DNA from 2 places in the Mediterraneibacter gnavus ATCC 29149 genome. Region 1 is predicted to be linked to the other one. Evidence: a T-box and tRNA genes for the amino acid it is inferred to sense, from the RefSeq annotation. Region 1 holds a T-box; the other holds one or more tRNA genes.
The links. A T-box is a leader RNA that pairs with one kind of tRNA and senses whether it is charged. The one in region 1 lies ahead of FXV78_RS09895 (valine--tRNA ligase), so its partner is inferred to be a tRNA-Val.
Positions count from the first base shown of each region.

Region 2: it encodes a tRNA-Val, which carries the amino acid that the T-box ahead of FXV78_RS09895 (valine--tRNA ligase) is inferred to sense. The anticodon was not compared.

Region 1 is NZ_CP043051.1:2,028,238-2,032,665, forward strand. Features, by position in the region: gene FXV78_RS09880 (L-fucose isomerase) at 1-1,028, shown strand, start outside; gene FXV78_RS09885 (RbsD/FucU family protein) at 1,104-1,550, shown strand; gene FXV78_RS09890 (glucosaminidase domain-containing protein) at 1,771-2,559, shown strand; T-box leader at 2,689-2,906, shown strand; gene FXV78_RS09895 (valine--tRNA ligase) at 2,992-4,428, shown strand, end outside.
Region 2 is NZ_CP043051.1:2,717,270-2,721,697, reverse strand. Features, by position in the region: gene FXV78_RS13480 (GNAT family N-acetyltransferase) at 1-843, opposite strand, end outside; gene ispF (2-C-methyl-D-erythritol 2,4-cyclodiphosphate synthase) at 858-1,403, opposite strand; gene FXV78_RS13470 (hypothetical protein) at 1,443-1,826, opposite strand; tRNA gene FXV78_RS13465 (tRNA-Met) at 1,921-1,994, opposite strand; tRNA gene FXV78_RS13460 (tRNA-Val) at 2,008-2,080, opposite strand; gene FXV78_RS13455 (aminopeptidase) at 2,200-3,432, opposite strand; gene FXV78_RS13450 (cation:proton antiporter) at 3,510-4,428, opposite strand, start outside.

The DNA of each region.
Region 1 (4,428 bases):
AGATGAGCGAAGAAAAGAAAGCAGAGCAGTTCGAATTCGTTGTTAAGATGGCAGTTATCATCAAAGACTTGATGAATGGAAATAAAAACCTTCCGGAAGGATGCGAAGAAGAAGCAGTTGGACACAATGCGATCGCAGCCGGATTCCAGGGACAGAGACAGTGGACAGACTTCTATCCAAACGGAGACTTTGCAGAAGCAATCCTGAACAGTTCCTTCGACTGGAACGGAGCAAGAGAGCCATACGTTCTGGCAACAGAGAACGACGTATTGAATGGTCTTGGAATGCTGTTCATGAAACTTTTGACAAACAAAGCTCAGATTTTCGCTGATGTTCGTACATACTGGAGCGGAGACGCTGTGAAGAGAGTAACAGGATATGAGATCGAAGGAAAAGCAAAAGAAGCGGATGGTTTCATTCACCTGATCAACTCAGGAGCTGCATGTCTGGATGCAAACGGAGAATCCAAAGATGCAGACGGAAACAATGTAATGAAAGCCTGGTATGATGTAACAGAAGAAGATCAGGATGCAATGCTCAAAGCAACAACATGGAATGCAGCTGACAACGGATACTTCCGTGGAGGCGGATTCTCTTCTCGTTTCCTGACACAGGCTGAGATGCCGGCAACTATGATCCGTCTGAACCTTGTAAAAGGACTTGGACCGGTTCTTCAGATCGCAGAAGGATGGACTCTGAACCTTCCAGACGAAGTTTCTGACAAACTTTGGAAGAGAACAGATTACACATGGCCATGTACATGGTTTGCACCAAGATGTACAGGAAAAGGTGCATTCAAGACAGCTTACGATGTAATGAACAACTGGGGAGCTAACCACGGTGCAATTTCTTACGGACATGTCGGTGCTGATCTGATCACAATGGCATCTATGCTGAGAATCCCGGTTTGCATGCACAATGTACCGGAAGAAGATATCTTCAGACCAGCAGCTTGGAACGCATTTGGTATGGACAAAGAAGGTGCTGATTACAGAGCTTGTGCAGCATACGGTCCATTATACAAATAAGAACAGTCAAATAACAAGGAGTACCCTCGGGTGCTCCTTATATAAAATTACAGAATGTTTGTGGAGGAAATCAATATGTTAAAAGGAATTCCAAAAATCTTATCACCAGAATTATTAAAAGTTTTATGTGAAATGGGGCATAGTGATCGCATTGTTATTGCGGACGGAAACTTTCCATCAGAATCTATGGGAAAAGATGCGATTGTGATCCGTTGTGACGGACATGGTGTACCGGAGATCCTGGATGCGATCCTTCAGGTATTCCCACTGGATACGTACGTAGAAAATCCGGTAAACCTGATGCAGCTGATGCCGGATGATGTGGGCAAAGTAGAGACACCGATCTGGGATACATACAAAGAGATCGTGAAAAAACACGATGACCGCGGAGAAGCTGCAATCGGAAATATTGAAAGATTTGCATTCTATGATGAAGCAAAAACAGCATATGCGATCATTGCAACAGGAGAATCTGCAATTTACGCAAATGTAATGCTGCAGAAGGGTGTTGTAGTAGAGTAGAAATTATAATTGTACGGATTCGGGCAATATAGATTTCTAGATATGATGACTGGGGAAGGGTCTGTAAAAAGCGGAACACTTCCTCAGTTTTTTGTTTATGCATGTCTTTTTGTCAATGGACATAGACTATAAGAGAAAGTAAAATATACTGGTAAAACAAAAAAATCTATCTTTATAATAGGAAGATGTTTGAATGGATATGTATGAGGTGTGAAGGTTTATGAATCTGGAAGAAATCTGGAAATGGCTGAAAGGAAAACGGAATACATTTTTTGCGGAGGCGGCAACTGCCTTTGTTTTAATTGCTGTTCTGGGTGTTGCAGGAATTACGGCGGGAAGATCCGGTATTGCAAAGTCTTCAGAAGTGGAGTCTGTACGGGCAAAGGCAGAAGCGAACAAAGTGGAGGAGCAAGAGCAGGAGAACGCAGAAAAGAAGCAAGAAACGCAGACGGAGGAAGTGATTGCCGACGGGCAGTACCCAATCATGGGACAAAGCAGTGTGACTACAGAGCAGATGGTTTCTTATTTTCAATCCAGTGGAAAAGCATATCCGGCGGAAAGCCTGGCTAAGGGCGGGGCGGACAGTATCGAAACATTTTGCAGGATTTATGTAGAGGAAGCGCAGGCAGAGGGTGTGAGACCGGAGGTCGCATTTGTACAGACTATGAAAGAGACTGGATTTCTCCAGTATGGAGGGGATGCTTCGATCGAACAGTTTAATTTTGCGGGACTTGGGACAACAGGCGGTGGTGTGCCGGGCAATTCTTATCCCGATGTGCGGACCGGGGTGCGGGCGCAGATCCAGCATTTGAAGGCCTATGCGACAGCAGATCCTCTGGCACAGGAATGTGTGGATGACCGGTATGAATATGTGCAGAAAGGCTCGGCTCCGTATGTGCAGTGGCTTGGTCAGAAGGAAAACCCGCAAGGGGCGGGATGGGCGACCGCAGAAAATTACGGATATTCGATCGTGGAGATGATCTCTCATCTAAAAGGTAAAAATTCGTAAAAGCGGGCAGGATACAAAAACTGTGTAAATTCTATGAAATATCTTAAGATTTTTGAAATTCCTTGACAAATGGAATATCGAAAGATATGATTATCTGGTAGTTAATATACAGTTAACAATTAGTTAAAATAAAAGGTTATGAGGGAGAGGAGTACACAATTACTCTTGGCAGAGAGAATCGTCCGGGGCTGAAAGGCGATTTCAAGAAAGGACTGTGGAAGGTAGCTTCTGAACCGGATATCTGAACAGGAAGTAGGGTATCCCGGAGTTGTTCACGTTACAGGACTCAAGAAGATATATGCGTACGCATATAATGAAGGTGGTACCGCGGAACATTCGCCCTTTGCATTTCTGATGTGGAGGGTGTTTTTTTGTTATTGAGAGAATGACGAGCGGGAAGGAACAGAACAGGGACATTTTGAGGAGGAAATTATGAGTAAAGAACTGGCAAAGACCTATGATCCAAAAGCGATCGAGGAAAAATTGTATGAAAGATGGTGTGAGAACAAGTATTTTCATGCGGAGGTGGACAGAAGCAGAAAACCGTTCACAACGGTGATGCCTCCTCCGAATATTACAGGAAAGCTGCATATGGGACATGCGCTGGACAATACATTGCAGGATATTCTGATTCGCTATAAGAGAATGCAGGGATACAATGCACTCTGGATTCCGGGAACTGATCATGCGGCAATCTCCACAGAGGTGAAGGTTACCAATCAGCTGAAGGAAGAAGGAATTGATAAGAAAGAACTGGGAAGAGAAGGATTCCTTGAGAGAACCTGGCAGTGGAAAGAAGAGTATGCGGGAACGATTGAAAATCAGCTGAAGAAGCTGGGAATTTCCTGTGACTGGGACAGAGAGCGTTTTACAATGGATGAGGGGTGTTCCAAGGCAGTAGAAGAAGTATTTATTAAATTATACGAAAAAGGGTATATTTACAAAGGTTCCAGAATCATCAACTGGTGTCCGAAATGTAAGACCTCTCTTTCTGATGCAGAGGTAGAGCATGAGGAGCAGGCAGGCAACTTCTGGCACATCAAATATCCGATCGTAGGAACAGATCGTTTTCTGGAGATCGCAACAACACGTCCGGAGACAATGCTGGGAGATACAGCCATTGCCGTACACCCGGACGATGAGAGATACAAAGATATCGTAGGCAAGAATGTATTGCTTCCGCTGGTGAATAAAGAGATTCCGGTCGTGGCGGATTACTATGTAGATAAAGAGTTTGGAACCGGTGCAGTAAAGATCACACCGGCTCATGACCCGAATGACTTCGAGGTTGGAAAGCGTCACAATCTGGAAGAGATCAACATTATGAATGATGATGCGACCATCAACGAAAAAGGCGGAAAATATGCAGGAATGGATCGCTACGAAGCGAGAAAAGCCATTGTTGAAGATTTAAAAGAGCAGGGATATCTGGTAGAAATCGAGCCGCACTCTCATAATGTAGGAACTCACGACCGCTGCGGAACGACAGTAGAGCCGTTGATCAAACAGCAGTGGTTTGTAAAGATGGAAGAGCTGGCGAAACCTGCAATCGAGGCACTTAAGACGGGAGAACTGAAATTTGTGCCGGAGCGTTTTAACAAGATTTATTTACACTGGCTGGAGAATATCAAAGACTGGTGTATTTCCAGACAGATCTGGTGGGGACACAGAATCCCTGCATACTACTGTGATGAATGTGGAGATTTTGTTGTGGCAAGAGAGATGCCGGAAACATGTCCGCACTGTGGCTGCACACACTTTACACAGGATGAGGATACACTGGATACATGGTTCAGTTCTGCACTGTGGCCGTTCTCCACACTTGGATGGCCGGACAAGACAGAAGATCTGGATTATTTCTATCCGACG
Region 2 (4,428 bases), 690 kb from region 1:
TTTGACCGTAAACACTGATAACAAGGTCTCAAGATGCAGAATCCGTACCATGATCATCGGTTTCCTCTCCACAGACCTTGCACAAGGCTCCAACACTTCCGGACACGCCAGTACTTTGACCGGCTTCTCACTCAAACCGGATATGGAATCCCAAAATACAGTCTCATATCCCGGAAGGATCAGCGGTTCTAAAACTTCGCAGGTTTCCTCTTTTGCATAGCAGTAGATCCCCACCAGCTTTCCGTCTTTTTTCAGCATTCGGATTCCGCCGTTTTCACTCTGCTGCTCCAATACGCGTGTCTGATAGTAATGCGCGTCTCTCACTGCATATACCCGAGCCGTTCCAAAGAGCCGCTCCTTTGCAAACGCAGCCAGTTCTTCTGCCTGAAACATTGTTGCATCTTCCTCTTCGATCAATTCTGTCTCTGCCTTTTTTTCAAACACCGCCTGCCTCTGGCTGTATACAAACCTAAAATCATATGGAGTATAGATTGCCTCTGCTGCCGGCATCAAAAATGTAAACGGCTCTTTTTTCCCATACATCTCCTGCATCGCTTTTCGCAGAAGACTGCTCATATAACCCCGGCTTCTGTATTGTGCTCTTGTGGCCACTGCAATAATATAACGGCATAAAAACGGATGCTCTGCCACCTGAAGCTGATAAGGATTCAGCTGGAGCATGGACTGGATCTCTCCGTCTTCTTCAATCACCCAGATTTCATTCTCTTTTGTCTTGATAAAATAGTAATAATCCAGAAATGCCCTGGTATCGTCTGAAAACACTTCCTCCCACAGCTTCCGGGTCTTTTGGTGCTCCTGTTCTTCCAGTCTTCGAAGTTCCATCCTCGTTCTCCCATCTATGCTTTTTTGCACCCCTGACAGCCGGCACATCCACCTGTCTGCGCTGTCACATCCACACTGCTGTAATTCATCACTTTTTCCAGCATACAGATTGCCTGAGAGGAAATCCCCTCTCCGCTTCCGGTAAATCCAAGTCCCTCTTCTGTCGTTGCCTTGACATTAATCTGATCCGACTCAATTTTTAATGCTTTTGCAATATTTTCGCGCATTGTATCAATATAAGGACGCATCTTTGGTCTCTGTGCAATGATCGTTGCATCAATATTTTCAATCAGAAACTGATGTTCTTCTAAGAGATCGGCAACATGCTCCAACAGTCTGATGCTGGAAATCCCTTTATACGCAGGATCTGTATCCGGAAAATGCTTCCCGATATCCCCCAGTGCAGCCGCCCCCAGAAGCGCATCCATGATCGCATGGAGCAGCACATCCGCATCCGAATGTCCGAGCAGTCCTTTTTCATAAGGAATCTCTACACCGCCAAGGATCAGTTTTCTTCCTTCTACTAATTTATGCACATCATATCCCATTCCAATTCTCATATTTATCTGCTCCTTTCTATTTCTGACTGCTTTTCTTTTCTATTCGCTGTCCGATTGTTCTTCTGTATCAATCGGAGCTTCTTTTTCTTCTTTTGCTTCTTCCTTTTCCGGCATTTCCTGCTTGAACTGAATATCCGGAATCTCTCTTCGTGTTTCCTGTGAAGTTTCCATCGAATCCTCTTTCTCCACAATCTGAAGATCATCCTCCTGAGATTTTTCTCCTCCCCTGCTCATCTTCCATACGCTGCTGATCGCAGCACCTGCATATACAACCCCCACTCCAATAAACAAAACTGCGGCACATATCATCAGCGCCAGATTGTTCGGCTGCTCCTTGGTCACCTGAGAAATAATCTGAACCCCAAGAAATACCAGATACAATCCCGCCACGATCCGCAATACCATCCATGACTTTTTATTCATCTTCTGCCTCCTTGTAAGCCGGATATTCCGGCTTTCTTTTTCATTCTCTGATTGTAACAAAAAAGAAGCCCTCATTCAAGGACTTCTTTTTCAGTAGCGGAAACTGGATTTGAACCAGCGACACCACGGGTATGAACCGTGTGCTCTAGCCAACTGAGCTATTCCGCCATCTTTTATGGTATGGGGCCTACAGGGCTCGAACCTGTGACCCTCTGCTTGTAAGGCAGATGCTCTCCCAGCTGAGCTAAGACCCCATATCCGTCGGATGCGTTTCCCGCAACCGACTTTGTTAGTATACTACCTGTACCAGGGAATGTCAACCCTTTTTTCACATTTTTTGCAATTTTTCAAATTATTGCAACAAATTCTGCATTTATAGTGCCCAGCTGCCGTCTATAAAGACTGGAATTTCTTTTCCATCCTCTGTAATTCCTGTAATCTTCATGTCTTTTGTACCAATCATAAAGTCCACATGATTGATGGAATGATTCCCGCCGATCTGATGCAATTCTTCTTCATTCATCTTCTCTCCATCCTGAACGGTTGTCGGATAACACTCTCCCAATGCAAGATGGCAGGATGCATTCTCATCAAACAAGGTATTATAGAACAGGATTCCCATCTCAGAAATCGGAGAAGCGTACGGCACCAGCGCTACTTCTCCAAGACTTTTGGAACCTTCATCTGTATCCAGCAACTGTTTTAATGCATCGTATCCTTCTCCGGCATCAAAATCCACAACTTTTCCTTCATGGAACGTCAGACTGAAGTCTTTGATCAGATTCCCCCGATAACTCAGCGGCCGGGAGCTTACGACCTTTCCTTCTGCTTTTCTGCAATCCGGCATTGTAAATACTTCTTCTGTCGGCATATTTGCAATAAAACGCACTCCCGATCCGGATTCCTCGGAACCGCCTTCCCAGATATGGTTTTTCACAAGTCCTACTCTGAAATCCGTTCCGGCCTCATTCTCATAATGCAGCTCTGTAAACTGATACTTGTTCAAAATCTCACATTTTTCGGAAAGCAGCGCATCATGCTCTCTCCATGCCTGAACTGCATCTCCATCCTGAATCCTTACTGCGCAGAAGATCGCTTCCCACAGACTTTCCATGGCTTGTGCTTCGCTTTTTTCCGGAAACACTTGCTTTGCCCATTCTTTTCCCGGAACAGCTGCCACTACCCACTGCACCTGGCTTGACACCATCCGTTTGTAATACGGCTCCATCGCCTTGTCATTCGCTTTTGCAGCTGCCATCTGTTTTTCCCTGTCCACGCCTTTAAAAGCATTTGGATTCTCTGCTGTGATCGCAATAAATGCCGCTCCATTTTCTGCATAGCTGTTCATGGAATCTGCGCGCCACTTCGGAACATTTTCAAACACCTCCATCGGTGCATACTCGTATCTTAAGCGTGCAACTTCATCATCGCCCCAGTGTACGATCACTTCTTTTGCTCCTGCCTCATATCCGGCCTTTACGATCATCCGGCCAAACTCCCAGCATTCTGCGGGGCAGCGCAGGACCAGTTCCTGTCCTTTCTGGATGGCCGCGCCATTTTCTACGATCAATCTTGCATATTCCTGCTGTTTTTCCTGAAAATTCATCTCTATCTCACACTCTCCTTATTTCTGACATTCAATTTACTTCACTAGTATATCAGCTTTTCTGCCAAAAATACACCCTACCGGCTCAACAATTTTTGATAAGTAAAATCAATCAGAAACGCGCCCAGAGGAGCTGTAATAAGAATCGACACAACTGCCACTGTCAGAACGATATTCCCACAGGAAAGCCCCATGGCAAGCGGAATCCCTCCAATGGCCGCCTGAACAGTTGCTTTCGGCATATATGCGATCATGCAGAATGTCCGCTCCTTCCTGTTTAAACCGGTTTTTAAAAGACAGAAAAATACTCCCACCATCCGGAATACAAGCACGCCAAAAATCAAAATAACAGCTGCAAATCCTGCCGACAGCGCATATTTAATATTCACTGTGGCTCCCACAAGAACAAACAGCATAATTTCTGAAACAACCCACAGTTTGTTGAATTTAAAAGACAAACGTTCTGCAACTCTTTTCCGCTTTTTCTGAAGCGTGATTCCGACTGCCATCACAGCGATCAATGAAGCAAACGGGATCACATCCGCAAGCTGATCCTCCAATGTGACCAGAATAAACGAAACACACAGAAAGATCATCACCTTGGACGTATCCCGGATATGTATCTTTTCAAAAAACTTTGCCATCAGATATCCGACAGTCATTCCGACAACAATCCCCAACGCAATGGAAACCGGAATGTTCACAAAGTTTTTTACAGATACCGCATCCCCCTGTGCAAGACCAGTGAACGCTGTAAATAAGACAATTACAAAAACATCATCCACAGAAGCTCCCGCAAGGATCAGTTGAGGAATACCTTTTCCCGTCCCGTAATTTTCTTCCATAAGCTTCAGCATTTTCGGAACGATCACGGCAGGTGAGACTGCTCCTACAACAGTCCCCATAATGGCTGCATCCAAAATTGAAACCCCAAGCAGCCTCGGTGCCAGCAGAATCATCCCCAGAATTTCAAAACAAGCCGGAACAAAACACATC